DNA from 2 places in the Pseudomonas sp. DCB_BI genome. Region 1 is predicted to be linked to the other one. Evidence: riboswitches for the same ligand, from Rfam matches in the RefSeq annotation. Region 1 holds a riboswitch; the other holds the start of a gene.
The links. Region 1 has a riboswitch for cobalamin ahead of cobO (cob(I)yrinic acid a,c-diamide adenosyltransferase). Riboswitches for the same ligand answer to the same signal wherever they lie in the genome.

Region 1 (7,309 bases):
GCCATGCCGGCATCTACCTGGGTGATAACCAATTCATCCACTCCAGCAGCCGCCGTAGCGGTGGCGTGCGCATCGACAGCCTCGGTGATCGCTACTGGAGCAAGACCTTCATTGAGGCCAAGCGTGCCCTGGCCATGGCGCCGACGAATATCGCGCGCAACTGATGGCCAAATGATATATCCTGCCGCGGCGGCGATGCTTTGAAAAAAGCTCGCCGCCGTGCGCATTTACAGAAAGCGTCTAATCTAAATTCTCAACTCTTTTCGGCTGCTGCGCAGCGGTCTCAGACAGGATGTTCTGGCCATGATAAAGATGGCGCGCTTCGCATTTCTCTCCTTGGCAGCCTTGCTGGCTGCCTGCTCCAGCCGTGCGCCTGCGCCGGCCCCTGTGGTACAGCCGCAGGTGACCTACAGCCAGCCCAGCCCTTCGCCGATTGCAGACGACGTGTTGATTCGCGCCATCGGTCTGGTTGGCACGCCTTATCGCTGGGGTGGCAACACGCCGGACTCTGGCTTTGACTGCAGCGGGCTGATCAAGTACGTCTACCGAGATGCTGCCGGCATCAGCTTGCCGCGTTCGACGCGGGAAATGATCGTGATGCGTGCACCCACGGTGGATGCCAAGTCGTTGCAGTCGGGTGATTTGGTGTTCTTCGCCACCAGCGGCGGCTCGCAGGTCAGCCATGCCGGCATCTACGTCGGCGAGGGGCGCTTCGTGCATGCACCTTCTACGGGTGGCACGGTGCGCCTGGACTACCTGTCGAACAGCTACTGGGCCAAGGCTTACCTGCAGGCCAAGCGGGTGATCCCGCAAGGGCACCTGGCTCAGAACCCCTGAGGGGCGGGCGGCAGGTTCGGTTGACAGGCTGGCTCACCACGCCTTGAAGCTTGAATCGGGAAAGTGCTGGTTTTAATGGCGCGCATAGTCCATTTGCGATGGCGACTCTGACTCACCTTTTCGCCCTTACGGCGAGTCACTTTTTGTCAACGCGACAAAAAGTAACCAAAAAACGCTGCGCTCCCATCATCCGGCCCCTACGCTGCGCTCCGGGGTTCCCTCGCTCCGGCCTCCTGAAGTCGCAATCTGCGTTGCCTGAGCTACCGCGCGCTTAGAAGCAAGATCAAAAGCGAAAAGCGAAAAGCGCCAAGCGATCGCAAGCCACAGGGCCGGCGGGGCTCTAGCTGTTGCTTTTGCTTCTAAGCGCGCGGTAGCCCAGGCGACACAGATTGCGACTTCAGTAGGCCGAGCGAAGGGCATGCGGAGGGAGGTGACGGGCATGGATGCCCGTCAAGCGCTGAGGCCCCATGGATGGGGCCTTCGGCGCGTACTCCCGGGAGCATGCCCGTAGCGAGGGGACCCCGGAGCGTAGCGTAGGGGCCGGATGATGGGAGCGGACGGTTTTTGGTTCCTTTTTGCCAGGACAAAAAGGGACCCGCCGTAAGGGCGGAAAGGTGAGTAGGCGCCACTATCGCGAATGAATGTCTGCGTGATGTGAAAGCCCACAACCCAAAAGCCCAAAAGCCCAAAAGCCAAAGCGCCGGTTCCCTTTGAAAAAATGAATGCTGACGGTGATACCGCCCCCCGCCGTCAAGCAAAACGCCTGTTCGACAGCAAACGGGCCGCTTGGATTGACGCTATGGGTGCAACCCTCTAACCTTCGCGCGTGTTTCAGGTGCCCTGCCAGCCTCGACTGGGCAGGGTGAAACTGGGAAGCCGGTGGGCGCCAGCGTGGCGCGATTCCGGCGCTGCCCCCGCAACGGTAGGTGAGTCGCGGCCGCGCATGGCCACTGGGTGCCAACACCCGGGAAGGCGCGCAGGCCAGGGCCTAGGCCCGCTCACAAGCCCGGAGACCGGCCTGATATCTGCCAACGGCATCACGGAGGGTGATGCGCGGTGCACCGTGGCGCTTGCCATGGCCCCTGCGCGCTCTCCGTCTGCCTGCCTATTACCTGTCGTCGCGCGTTGCCGCGGTGCCAGCCAGCGGAGAACCCTGATGAGCGAATCCACCGAACGCGACGAACGCCACCTGGCGCGTATGCAGCGCAAGAAGGCGGTCATCGACGAACGTATCGCCAACTCCCCCAACGAATGCGGCTTGCTGCTGGTGCTAACCGGCAATGGCAAGGGCAAGAGCAGCTCGGCTTTCGGCATGCTCGCGCGCGCTTTGGGCCATGGCATGCAGTGCGGCGTGGTGCAGTTCATCAAGGGCCGCAACAGCACCGGCGAAGAGCTGTTTTTCCGGCGCTTCCCCGAGCAGGTGCGCTACCACGTGATGGGCGAAGGCTTTACCTGGGAAACCCAGGACCGTCAACGCGACATCGCTGCGGCCGAAGCGGCCTGGGCGGTGTCGCGCCAGCTGCTGCAGGACCCGAACGTACAGTTTGTGGTGCTGGACGAGCTGAACATTGCGCTCAAGCATGGCTACCTCGACCTCGATCAGGTGTTGTCCGACATCCAGGCCCGCCCGCCGATGCAGCATGTGATCGTCACTGGCCGTGCAGCCAAGCCTGAGATGATCGAACTGGCCGACACCGTGACCGAGATGGGCATGCTCAAGCATGCCTTCCAGGCCGGCATCCGCGCACAGAAGGGCGTCGAACTGTGAGCCAGGCGCGCCATTGCCCCGCCGTGTTGATCGCGGCACCCGCTTCTGGCCAGGGCAAGACAACGGTTACTGCCGCACTGGCCCGCCTGCACCGAAATCTCGGGCGCAAGGTGCGGGTGTTCAAGTGCGGGCCAGACTTCCTTGACCCGATGATCCTGGAAAGGGCCAGCGGCGCGCCGGTGTACCAGTTGGACCTGTGGATGATCGGCGCGGAGGAAAGCCGCCGGCTATTGTGGGAAGCCGCCGGGGAGGCCGACCTGATCCTGATCGAAGGCGTGATGGGGCTGTTCGATGGCACCCCGTCCAGTGCCGACCTGGCGCGCCATTTTGGCGTACCGGTGCTGGCGGTGATAGATGGCACAGCCATGGCCCAGACCTTCGGTGCATTGGCCCTGGGCCTGGCGCGTTACCAGGCCGACTTACCGTTTGCCGGCGTGCTGGCCAACCGGGTGGGCAGCCTGCGCCACGCACAATTGCTGGAGGGCAGCCTGACCGAGGGCCTGCGCTGGTATGGCGGTTTGTCCCGCGAGCGCGGCATCGAGCTGCCCAGCCGCCATCTGGGGCTGGTCCAGGCCAGTGAGCTGAATGACCTGGATGCCCGCCTGGATGCTGCTGCCGAGGCGCTAGGTGGCAGTTGTGACGCCGCCTTGCCGCCGCCGGTGAGCTTTGCCGCACCGCAGCCTCAAGCCTGCGTGGCCGCGCTGGCCGGTGTGCGAATCGGCGTGGCGCGGGACGAGGCGTTCGCCTTCACCTATGGCGCCAACCTCGACCTGCTGCGCAACCTCGGCGCCCATCTGGAATTCTTCTCGCCGTTGCACGACCGCGAGTTGCCGGAGGTCGATAGCCTGTACCTGCCGGGCGGCTACCCGGAGCTGCATCACCGGGCGCTGGCAGCGAACGCATCGATGTGCGAGGCGATCCGCACCCACCACGCACAGGGTAAGCCGTTGTTGGCCGAATGCGGCGGCATGCTGTACCTGCTCGATGCCTTGACCGATGTGGCAGGCGAACGCGCCGAACTGCTTGGCCTGCTGTCGGGCGAGGCGACCATGCAGAAGCGCCTCGCGGCCCTGGCGCTGCAGGCGGTGGAGTTACCGGAAGGTACCTTGCGCGGGCACACCTATCACCATTCGCTGACCAGCACCGGGCTGGAGCCGATTGCCCGCGGCCTGAGCCCCAATGGCGGGCGCGGCAACGAAGCGGTGTACCGTCTGGGGCGGTTGACGGCCTCCTACGTGCACTTCTACTTCCCTTCCAACCCGGATGCGGCGGCGGCGCTGTTGCGACCATGAGCGAACACGCTTTCAGCGACACCGAACGCGCCGCGATCTACCGCGTCATCGGCGAGCGCCGCGACATGCGCCACTTCGCTGGCGGCCAGGTTGAGCCTGCCTTGCTCGGTCGCCTGCTGGCCGCTGCGCACCAGGCGCCCAGCGTCGGGCTCATGCAGCCTTGGCGCTTCATCCGCATTACCCGGCGCGAGCTGCGTGGGCAGATCCAGGCCTTGGTTGAGGCGGAGCGCGTGCGCACTGCCGCGGCATTGGGCGAACGCTCCGACGACTTCATGAAGCTGAAGGTGGAAGGCATCAACGACTGTGCCGAACTGCTGGTGGCAGCCTTGATGGACAACCGCGAACCGCACATTTTCGGCCGCCGCACCCTGCCGGAAATGGACCTGGCCTCGCTGGCCTGTGCCATCCAGAACCTGTGGCTGGCAGCCCGTGGCGAAGGGCTGGGGATGGGCTGGGTGTCGCTGTTCGACCCGCTTGAACTGGCGGCGCTGCTGGGTATGCCTGCGGGTGCCAAGCCGGTCGCGGTGCTGTGCCTGGGCCCGGTCACCGAGTTTTACCCAGTGCCGATGCTGGTGCAGGAAAACTGGGCCGAAGCACGGCCTTTGAGTGAAATGCTGTTTGAGAACCAATGGGGAGAGCAGCAATGAGCGTGGCCTTGCTGACCGTGGCCGGGGTGGCCCTGGATGCATTGCTGGGCGAACCGCAGCGGCGCCATCCACTGGTGGCCTTCGGCAAGATGGCCAGCAACCTCGAGCGCCGATTGAATGCTGGCGGTCGTGGTTGGCGCAGTCATGGCGTGAGCGCCTGGGTTCTGGCGGTATTACCGCTGACCCTGGTGGCGCTGGTGCTGTCCTGGCTGCCGTATGTCGGCTGGCTGGTGGATGTGCTGGCGTTGTACTGTGCGGTGGGGTTGCGCAGCCTGGGCGAGCATGTGCTGCCGGTAGCCAACGCCTTGCGGCAGGGTGACCTGGAGGAAGCGCGGCGCCGGGTCGGCTTTTTGGTCAGCCGCGAAACCCGCGAACTGGACGAGCCGGCGGTGGCCCGGGCGGCCACCGAGTCGGTGCTGGAGAACGGCAGTGATGCCGTGTTCGCTGCGCTGTTCTGGTTTGTCGTGGCTGGCGCACCAGGCGTGGTGCTGTACCGCCTGAGCAATACCCTGGATGCCATGTGGGGTTACCGCAACGAACGCTTCGAGCGCTTTGGCTGGTGTGCGGCGCGCATCGACGACGTCCTCAACTATATTCCCGCAAGGCTGGTGGCGCTCACCTATGCGCTGCTCGGCAAGACCCGCCTGGCCCTGGCCTGCTGGCGCAGGCAGGGCCCGCTGTGGGACAGCCCCAACGCCGGGCCGGTGATGGCTGCCGGCGCCGGGGCGCTGGGCGTGGAGCTCGGCGGCCCGGCGGTTTACCACGGCGAATTGCACGAGCGGCCTCGCCTGGGTGAAGGGCCGATGGCCGATGCCGACGCCATCGAACGCGGTTGGGGCCTGGTGCAGCGCGGCGTCTGGCTGTGGCTGCTGGTGATCTGCCTGGGGGCTTATATCAATGCTTGAACACGGTGGTCGCCTGCTGCGCGCGGTGCGCCAATACGGAATTGCCCGCGAGCAGTGGCTCGACTTGTCCAGCGGCATTGCGCCCTGGCCGTTCCCGATTCCGGCAATTCCACTCGATGCCTGGGCCCGCCTGCCGGAAACCGAGGACGGCCTGGAAGACAGCGCGCGTGCCTATTATGGCGCCAGCCAGTTGCTGCCGGTGGCCGGCTCGCAGGCGGCTATCCAGGCGTTGCCGCTGATGCGCGCAGCCTGCCGGGTCGGGGTGCTTTCACCCTGTTATGCCGAGCATCCGTATGCCTGGCAGCGCGCAGGGCATCAGCTGGTGGAGCTGGGCGAAAGCCAGGTTGAGGCGGCGCTCGACAGCCTCGACGTGCTGGTGCTGGTCAACCCCAACAACCCCACCGGGCACCGAGTGCCGCGTGATCGCCTGCTGGCCTGGCATGCTCGTCTGGCCGCGCGGGGTGGCTGGCTTGTAGTTGATGAAGCCTTCATGGACAACACCCCGGCAGGCAGCGTGATGGACTGCGCCGAGCGCCCGGGCCTGATTGTGCTGCGCTCGTTCGGCAAGTTCTTCGGCCTGGCCGGGGTACGCCTTGGTTTCGTCGCTGCCGAGCACAGCCTGCTGCTGCGGCTGGCCGAATGGCTTGGGCCATGGACGGTGAATGGCCCGACCCGGGTGCTGGCACAGGCCAGCCTGGCTGATCAGGCTGCGCAGCGTACGCAGATCGAACGCTGTGCCGCGGCCAGCCACCGGCTCGCAGCGATGCTGAGCGGTGCTGGCCTGGCGCCCAGTGGTGGCTGCGACCTGTTCCAGTACGTGCGCAGCGAACGTGCTGCGCGATTGCACGACTTTCTCGCCCGCCGCGGCATCCTGGTGCGCCTGTTCGAACACCCTGCGGCGGTGCGCCTGGGCCTGCCTGCCTCTGAAGTGGATGAGCAGCGCCTGGCGCTGGCCTTGGCGGCCTATCAAAAGGAAACGGCATGACCACCCTCATGGTGCAAGGCACCACTTCCGACGCCGGCAAGAGCACGCTGGTGACCGCGCTGTGCCGCTGGCTGTTGCGCCAGGGTATCGGTGTGGTGCCGTTCAAACCGCAGAACATGGCGTTGAACAGTGCCGTGACCGCCGATGGCGGTGAAATCGGCCGCGCCCAGGCGGTACAGGCCCAGGCCTGCCGATTGGCGCCGCATACCGACATGAACCCGGTGCTGCTCAAGCCCAACAGCGATACCGGCGCCCAGGTGATCATCCAAGGCCGCGCCGTTACCAGCATGAACGCAGTGGCCTACCACGATTACAAGGCGATCGCCATGCAGGCAGTGTTGGCCTCGCACCAGCGCCTGAGTGCCGCCTGGCCGGTGGTGATGGTTGAAGGCGCAGGGTCGCCGGCGGAGATCAACCTGCGTGCTGGCGACATCGCCAACATGGGCTTTGCCGAAGCAGTGGACTGCCCGGTGATCCTGGTCGCCGATATCAACCGTGGTGGGGTGTTCGCCCATCTGGTGGGCACCCTGGAGCTGCTTTCGCCCAGTGAGCAGGCTCGGGTGAAAGGGTTTGTGATCAACCGCTTCCGTGGCGACATCGCGCTGTTGCAACCGGGGCTGGATTGGCTGGAGCAGCGCACCGGCAAACCGGTGCTGGGCGTACTGCCTTACGTCACCGACCTGCACCTGGAGGCCGAAGACGGTATCGACATGCGCCAGGGCGCGAAGCACGAACGCGTGCTCAAGGTGATCGTGCCGGTATTGCCGCGTATCAGTAACCACACCGATTTCGACCCACTGCGCCTGCACCCGCAGGTAGACCTGCAGTTCATCGCCGCGGGCCAGCCGATCCCCGCTGCCGACCTGATCATCCTG
Region 2 (7,309 bases), on a different contig from region 1:
ACGCCAGCGGCGTAGCAGCGCTCGGTGATCCAGGCCAGCGCCTGGTCGTCCAGGGCGATGCCGGCCAGGGCCTGACGCGCCGCTTGGCAGCGCTCGCGCAGTTGTGCCTGGGCCACGGCCCATTGCGCGCAAAAAGCCTGTGGGTCACTGTCAAAGGCCAGGCGGCGGCGAATGATCTGCTGCCGCGCTGCGGGCTCGGGCAAGCCTTCCAGCACCACGTTCAGGCCAAAGCGGTCGAGCAACTGTGGGCGCAGCTCGCCTTCTTCCGGGTTCATGGTCCCGATCAGCACGAAGCGGGCACTGTGCCGGTGCGAGATGCCGTCGCGCTCGATGCGGTTGGTGCCGCTGGCCGCCACGTCGAGCAACAGATCGACCAGGGTGTCGGGCAACAGGTTGACCTCGTCGACATACAGCACGCCGCCATCGGCCTGGGCCAGCACCCCCGGCGAGAACTGCGCCTTGCCCTGCCCCAGCGCGGCGTCCAGGTCGAGGGTACCGACCAGCCGTTCCTCGCTGGCGCCCAGTGGCAAGGTGACGAACGGGCCTTCGCCGAGCAGGTCGGCCAGGCCACGCGCCAAGGTGCTCTTGGCCATGCCGCGCGGCCCTTCGATCAGCACGCCGCCGATCTTCGGGTCGATGGCGGTCAGGCACAGTGCCAGCTTCAGCGCGTCGGCACCGACCACGGCGGCCAGCGGAAATTGTACGGGTTCACTCATTTCAAGCCTGTTCCTCGCCGTCGAGCAGCTGTTCCTCAAGGGCTTCGCGGTAGTCGCCCGGCGCCTGCCACAGGCCGCGCTGCTGGGCCTCCAGCAAGCGCTCGGTGAGGTCGCGCAGGGCCTCGGGGTTGTGCTCGCGCATGAAGTCGCGGGTGGCCGGGTCGAGCACGTAGGCATCGGCCAGCCCCTGGTAATGGTGGTCGTCGATCAGGTGCGTGGTGGCGTCGAAGGCAAACAGGTTGTCGACCGTCGCCGCCATCTCGAATGCACCCTTGTAGCCATGGCGCTTCACCCCGTCGATCCACTTCGGGTTGAGCGCGCGAGCGCGGACCACCCGGTTAAGCTCTTCCTTCAGGGTGCGGATGCGCGGCCGGTCGGCCTGGCTGTGGTCGCCATGGTAGCTGGCCACGCCGGCCCCGCTCAGGGTTTCCGACGCCGCCAGCATACCGCCCTGGAACTGGTAATAATCGTTGGAATCGAGCAGGTCGTGCTCGTGGTTGTCCTGGTTTTGCAGCACCGCCTGTACCTTGGCCAGGCGCTGGGCGAACTGGGCGCGGGCCGGGGTACCGTCGTCGCTACCCCCGTAGGCGTAGCCGCCGTGGTTGAGGTAAACCTCGGCCAGGTCGTCGCGGCTATGCCACAGCCGGCCGTCGATGGCGTTCTGCACCCCGGCCCCGTAGGCACCTGGTTTGGCACCGAACACCCGCCAGCCGGCCTGGCGCGCGGCCTGTTCAGCGTCAACGCCCTGTTCAAGCAGGGCAGCACGCTCGCCGCGCACCCGGGCGGCCAGGGGGTTGAGGCTGTCGGGCTCGTCCAGCGCGGCCACGGCCTGCACTGCAGCATCGAACAGGCGGATCAGGTTGCCGAAGGCATCGCGGAAAAACCCGGAAACGCGCAAGGTCACGTCCACCCGTGGGCGGTCGAGCAGGCTCAGGGGCAGTATCTCGAAATCATCGACACGCTGGCTGCCGGTGGCCCACACAGGCCGCACGCCCATCAGCGCCATGGCCTGGGCGATGTCGTCGCCACCGGTGCGCATGGTCGCCGTGCCCCACACCGACAGGCCCAGCTGGCGCAAGTGGTCGCCGTGGTCCTGCAAGTGGCGCTCAAGGATCAGGTTGGCCGAGGCGAAGCCAAGACGCCAGGCGGTGGTGGTGGGCAGGTTGCGCACGTCCACGGTATAGAAGTTGCGGCCGGTGGGCAGTACGTCGAGGCGGCCCCGGCTAGGCGCGCCGCTGGGGCCGGCCGGTACGAAACGCCCGGCCAGCGCCGCCAGCAGGCCATTCATTTCGGCAGGGCCGCAGGCATCCAGGCTGGGGGCTACAGCGTCACGCAGGGCGTGTACCACGTCGTGCACCGGTTGCCATTCGTTTTGCGCGGGCAGCTGCGCAGTACCGGCCAGCACCTGCTCGATCAGTTGCAGTGCCAACAGTTCAAGGCGCTCGCGGGTGTCGCCACAGGTACGCCAAGGTGCCTCACCCATGGCCTGTAACTGCTCGGGGCGTGCCCCCTGCCACGGCAGGCCCAGCTCGCAATCGAGCGGGTCGAAGCCGGGCACCAGCGCCTTGGCCAACGCCCGTAGCAGGCTGGCATTGCCGCCGCGTCCGTCACCGCGCTCAACCCGCAACAACGCCAGCAGCGTATCCAGGCGCAAGCGCCCTTCAGGCGACTCACCGAACACATGCAGGCCATCGCGAATCTGCGACTCCTTGAGGTCGCACAGGTAGGTGTCCAGCCGTGGCAACCACACCGCGGCATCGTCCAGCTGCCCTTCCAGCTGCAGCTCACGGTCGATGTGGTTGGCCTTGACCAGTTCAAGGATGTCGCGCTGCAACTCGCGGGCACGCCGTGGGTCGAGCAGTTGCGCTTCATAGAACTCATCGGCCAGCTGCTCCAGGTGGCGCAGCGGGCCGTAGGTTTCGGCCCGGGTCAGCGGCGGCATCAGGTGGTCGATGATCACCGCCTGGGTACGCCGTTTGGCTTGGGCGCCCTCACCCGGGTCGTTGACGATGAACGGGTAGATATTCGGCAACGGGCCGAGCAAGGCATCTGGCCAGCACTGCGCCGACAGCCCGACGCCCTTGCCGGGCAACCACTCGAGGTTGCCGTGCTTGCCGACGTGGATCACCGCGTCGGCGGCAAAGGCATGACGCAGCCAGAAGTGGAACGCCAGGTAACCGTGCGGCGGCACCAGATCGGGGTCGTGGTACACGGCGCTGGGGTCCACCTGGTAGCCGCGCGCCGGCTGAATACCGACAAAGGTCAGGCCAAAACGCAAGCCGGCAACCATCAGCCGGCCATTGCGGAACATCGGATCGCGCTGGGGCGGGCCCCAGCGCTCCAGCACCGCCTGGCGGTTGGCCTCGGGCAGGCGGTCGAACGCAGCCTGGTAGTCGTCCAGGCTCAGGCTTTGGGCGCAGGGCCGCTGGTCGAGGTGGTCGAGGTCATTGGTCACGCCGCCAAGCAATTGGTGAATCAGCTGCGTGCCGCTGCCCGGCAGGTCGGCCAGTGGGTAGCCTTGGGCCTGCAATGCCTTGAGGATATTCAGCGCGGCTGCCGGAGTGTCCAGGCCGACGCCATTGCCGATGCGGCCGTCGCGGGTCGGGTAGTTGGCCAACACCAGTGCTACGCGTTTCTGCGCATTTGGCAGGCGGGCAAGCTCGACCCAGCGGCGGGCCAGCTCGGCGACGAAGTCCATGCGTTCGGGGTGGGCCCGGTAGCACACCACGTCGGACTGGCTGCGCTCGCTGCGCCAGGCCATGTCCTTGAAACTGACCGGCCGGGTGATGATGCGCCCGTCAAGTTCCGGCAGGGCGATGTGCATCGCCAGGTCACGCGCGCCCAGGCCCTGCTCGCTGCCTTCCCAGCCGGGCTGGTTGTCCTGCGCGCAAATGGCTTGCAACACCGGGATGTCGCGGCGGAACGGCCGCAGGTTGGGGCGTTCCGGGCTGGACAGGGCAAAGCCGGTGGTATTGACCAGCACCTCGGCGCCGACCTCGTCGAGCCAGGCTTCAACCTGTTCCAGGCAGGCGCTTTCCTTGAGGCTGGCCACGGCAATCGGCAACGGGTTCAGCCCGGCAGCCTGCAGGCGCTGGCAGAACACATCGATGAATGCAGTGTTGGCCGCCTGCAGGTGGGAGCGGTAGAACAGCAGCGGTGCCACCGGCTGTTCAGGGTGCCACTGCGGGTACCAGTCCTCCAGCGTCGCACTGCCCTTGTGCGGGTGATACACCGCCGTGCGCGGCAATGGCTGCGGCTCGTCCCAGGCGTAGTCGCGGCCCAGCCACTGGTTGGCCAGGCAGTTGAACAGGTTGATGGCATTGGCCTTGCCGCCCTGGCGCAAGTAGTGCCAGAGGCGCTCGGCCTGCGCACCCGTGACGCTGCCCAGGCTGGTCAGCTCCGGGTCCGGGCGGTCGTCGCCTGGCACCAGGATCAGCTGCACACCGCGGGCGGCCAGCTCGACCAGCTGTTCGACGCCGTAGCGCCAGTAGCCGACGCCACCGTGCAACGACACCAGGATGACCTTGGCATGGCGCAGCACCTGGTCGACATACAGGTCGACCGAGGCATGGTTCTGCACCTGCATCGGGTTGGCCAGGCGCAAGCTGGGGAAGCCTTCGGGCAATTGCTCGGCGGTATCGGCGAGCAATGCCAGGTGTGAATCGCCGCTGCAGAGAATCACCAGCTCGGCGGGTGTCTGGCCGAGGTCGGCAATGCTGTCATCCGGCACGAAGCCGCCGGGCTGGGTCCGCAGCAGGTGCATGGGTCAGGCGCCCAGGGCCTGGCGCAGGCGCGCTTCCAGCTGCGCCGCATCGAGGTCCTGGCCAATCAGCACCAGGCGGGTGATGCGCGGCTCGTCAGCGCGCCATGCGCGGTCGAAGTGCTTGTCGAAACGGGTACCCACGCCTTGCACCAGCAGGCGCATCGGCTTGCCCGGAATGGCCGCGAAGCCTTTGGCACGGAGGATGCCGAACTCCACCACCAGCTGGGTAAGGGCATCGAGCAACAGGCTTTCGTCGGCTTCTGGCAGGTCGATGGAGATGGAGTCGAAGGCATCGTGGTCATGATCGTCATGGTCGTCACCGTCGTGGTGCGAGTCGTGGTGGGTGCGGCGCCCATCGATATGCGCCTCGGACTCGGCACCCACGCCCAGCAGCACTTCCAGCGGCAGCTTGCCGCTGCTGGCTTCGACCACTTTCACCGCGGGCGGCAGTTCTTCGGCGACTTCGGCGCGGACCTTGGCAAGGCCTTCGGCGTCGATCAGGTCGGCCTTGTTCAACACCACCAGGTCGGCACTGGCCAGCTGGTCGGCGAACAGCTCGTGCAGTGGCGATTCGTGATCCAGGTTCGGGTCGAGCTTGCGCTGCGCATCGACCTGTTCCGGGTAAGCAGCAAAGGTGCCGGCAGCCACCGCAGGGCTATCGACCACGGTGATAACGGCATCGACGGTGCAGGCGTTGCGGATTTCCGGCCACTGGAAGGCTTGCACCAGCGGTTTTGGCAGGGCCAGGCCACTGGTTTCGATCAGGATGTGGTCCAGGTCGCCCCGGCGTGCCACCAGCTCGCGCATGACCGGGAAGAACTCCTCCTGCACGGTGCAGCACAGGCAGCCGTTGGCCAGTTCATAGACGCGGCCGCTGGCTTCTTCTTCGGTGCAACCGATGCTGCACTGCTTGAGGATTTCGCCGTCGATGCCCAGTTCGCCGAATTCGTTGACGATCACCGCAATACGGCGGCCTTGGGCGTTGTCGAGCATGTGGCGCAGCAAGGTGGTCTTGCCCGAGCCGAGGAAGCCGGTGACGATGGTGACGGGGAGCTTGGCCAGTGTTTTCATGTCGCATTGCCCTTGGCAGTATGGCGCGGGCATGCAGGACGACAGCCACGGGCCAGACCGGCCGGGCTTGTTCGCCACCGGATCACCCCGCCCGGTTGAAAGTCGAAAACGTTGCGAGGCAGGTCTCCTGGCTTGCACCGTTCCAGTCGCCTGCTGATGCAGCAGTCTGGCGGGATGACGCCTTCCCGCGCCTGGCGCAGTGGCTGTGTCGATCCGTTGTCGGTGCTTACAGTTGCGGGGGCAGCCGCGGCTTGTACCGCGTTCCCGTCTTAGCTTCGGCCTGGCCGAAGAACCTCGAAGTGGCAAGGCTACGCAGTGGCTGGCGGGTGGTCAACCATTGCTGCGGGGCCGGTCGACAACGCTGGGCGCAAGTGCGCTACAGTGGCGCCTTTATCCACGGTCAAGGACGCACCATGCCCCTCGCCCCTGCCATACCTGTACTGCGCATATTCTCGATCGACAAGGCCAAGGAGTTCTACCTCGATTTCCTGGGTTTCAGCCTGGACTGGGAGCACCGCTTCAGCCCTGACTTGCCGTTGTATATGCAAATCCACCGTGATGGCCTGATCCTGCACCTTTCAGAGCACCATGGCGATGCCTGCCCTGGCTCGACCGTGTTCGCCCGCCTCGACGACCTGCGCGCGCTGGAGCGTGAATTGCAGGGTAAACAGTACGGTTTTGCCCGGCCGGAGGCCGAGCGCCTGGATTGGGGCCTGCAGATGCAAGTGTGGGACCCGTTCGGCAACCGCCTGCGCTTCTGCCAGCAGATCGATGACGAGGCCAACCCGTGAAGGCTTTGGGCAAGCGCGAAATAGGCCGCCTGGAGCGGGAGTTGGTCGCGTGCCTGACCGATGCCTGCGAAGCCGCCAAGGCGGAGATTGTCGGCTTCAGTTGGCTTACCCATCGCCTCGACCCCGAGGACTTTCCGAGCAGCCTGCGTATTACCTGGGTATTCGAGCAAGAGGCCGACAAGGCAGCGGCCGTGGTCGGTGATGCGAAGGCGCGCATGCTGGCACTTACCGCTCTGGCGCTGGAGCAAGCCGGCATTCAGCTGGACCATCCGGCCTGGCATGTGCGATTCGACAGTGAAGAAGCCTGCGCGCACGGCCACGGCGGAGACTGGGCCAAGCGCTTGCAGACGCAGCGCTGAGCCCCAACCGGCAGCCGGTGCTTTACCCGGCCCCAGACGGTCCGTTAGGCTACGCATTCTGTAAATTACGAGGTGTTCGTCCAATGCGCCATTGATGCCGCCGTCCGTTCGACGGCCAGTCTTCAGCCTCCGGTTCGTACCGGAGATGTCGCGGCATTTATGGAGTTGTGCATGACGAACACGTCGACGCTGACGCTGGACAGCGTGTCCTTGGCCTTGCCTGATGGCAGGCCGCTGTTTAGCAACCTCAACGAAACCATCGACCAACGGCGCACCGGCCTGGTCGGGCGCAATGGCGTGGGCAAAAGCCTGCTAGGGCAGATTCATGCCGGCCAGCGTGAACCGAGCAGCGGCCATTGTCGACGCCTCGGGCCTGTCCATTTGCTGGACCAGCAAGTCATCGAGCGCACGCAGGCCCAGCAGCAACTTGCCCGGCTGAAGCAGGAGCAGCAGCGCCAGGCCCGTGAACTGCAGCGCCAACGCGAAGACCTGGAGCGCCATCAAGCGCGGGCCGGGCACCAAGCCAAGCACGCCAACCAGGCCAAGATTCTGATCCACCGCAAGCAGGAGCGCAGCCAGGCCACCGCTGGCAAGCAGCGCCGCGACCAT

Region 2: it holds a riboswitch for cobalamin, as region 1 does, so the genes downstream of both, cobW (cobalamin biosynthesis protein CobW) here and cobO (cob(I)yrinic acid a,c-diamide adenosyltransferase) in region 1, are expected to answer to the same signal.

What each region holds. Positions count from the first base shown of each region.
Region 1 is NZ_JAPFCG010000013.1:25,340-32,648, forward strand. Features, by position in the region: gene OO258_RS15355 (C40 family peptidase) at 1-164, shown strand, start outside; gene OO258_RS15360 (C40 family peptidase) at 304-837, shown strand; cobalamin riboswitch at 1,654-1,874, shown strand; gene cobO (cob(I)yrinic acid a,c-diamide adenosyltransferase) at 1,994-2,605, shown strand; gene OO258_RS15370 (cobyrinate a,c-diamide synthase) at 2,602-3,897, shown strand; gene bluB (5,6-dimethylbenzimidazole synthase) at 3,894-4,544, shown strand; gene cbiB (adenosylcobinamide-phosphate synthase CbiB) at 4,541-5,449, shown strand; gene cobD (threonine-phosphate decarboxylase CobD) at 5,442-6,434, shown strand; gene OO258_RS15390 (cobyric acid synthase) at 6,431-7,309, shown strand, end outside.
Region 2 is NZ_JAPFCG010000006.1:164,749-172,057, reverse strand. Features, by position in the region: gene OO258_RS08890 (ATP-binding protein) at 1-716, opposite strand, end outside; gene cobN (cobaltochelatase subunit CobN) at 718-4,479, opposite strand; gene cobW (cobalamin biosynthesis protein CobW) at 4,483-5,550, opposite strand; cobalamin riboswitch at 5,650-5,862, opposite strand; gene OO258_RS08875 (glyoxalase superfamily protein) at 5,964-6,341, shown strand; gene OO258_RS08870 (hypothetical protein) at 6,338-6,700, shown strand; partial or broken gene OO258_RS08865 (ATP-binding cassette domain-containing protein) at 6,872-7,309, shown strand, end outside.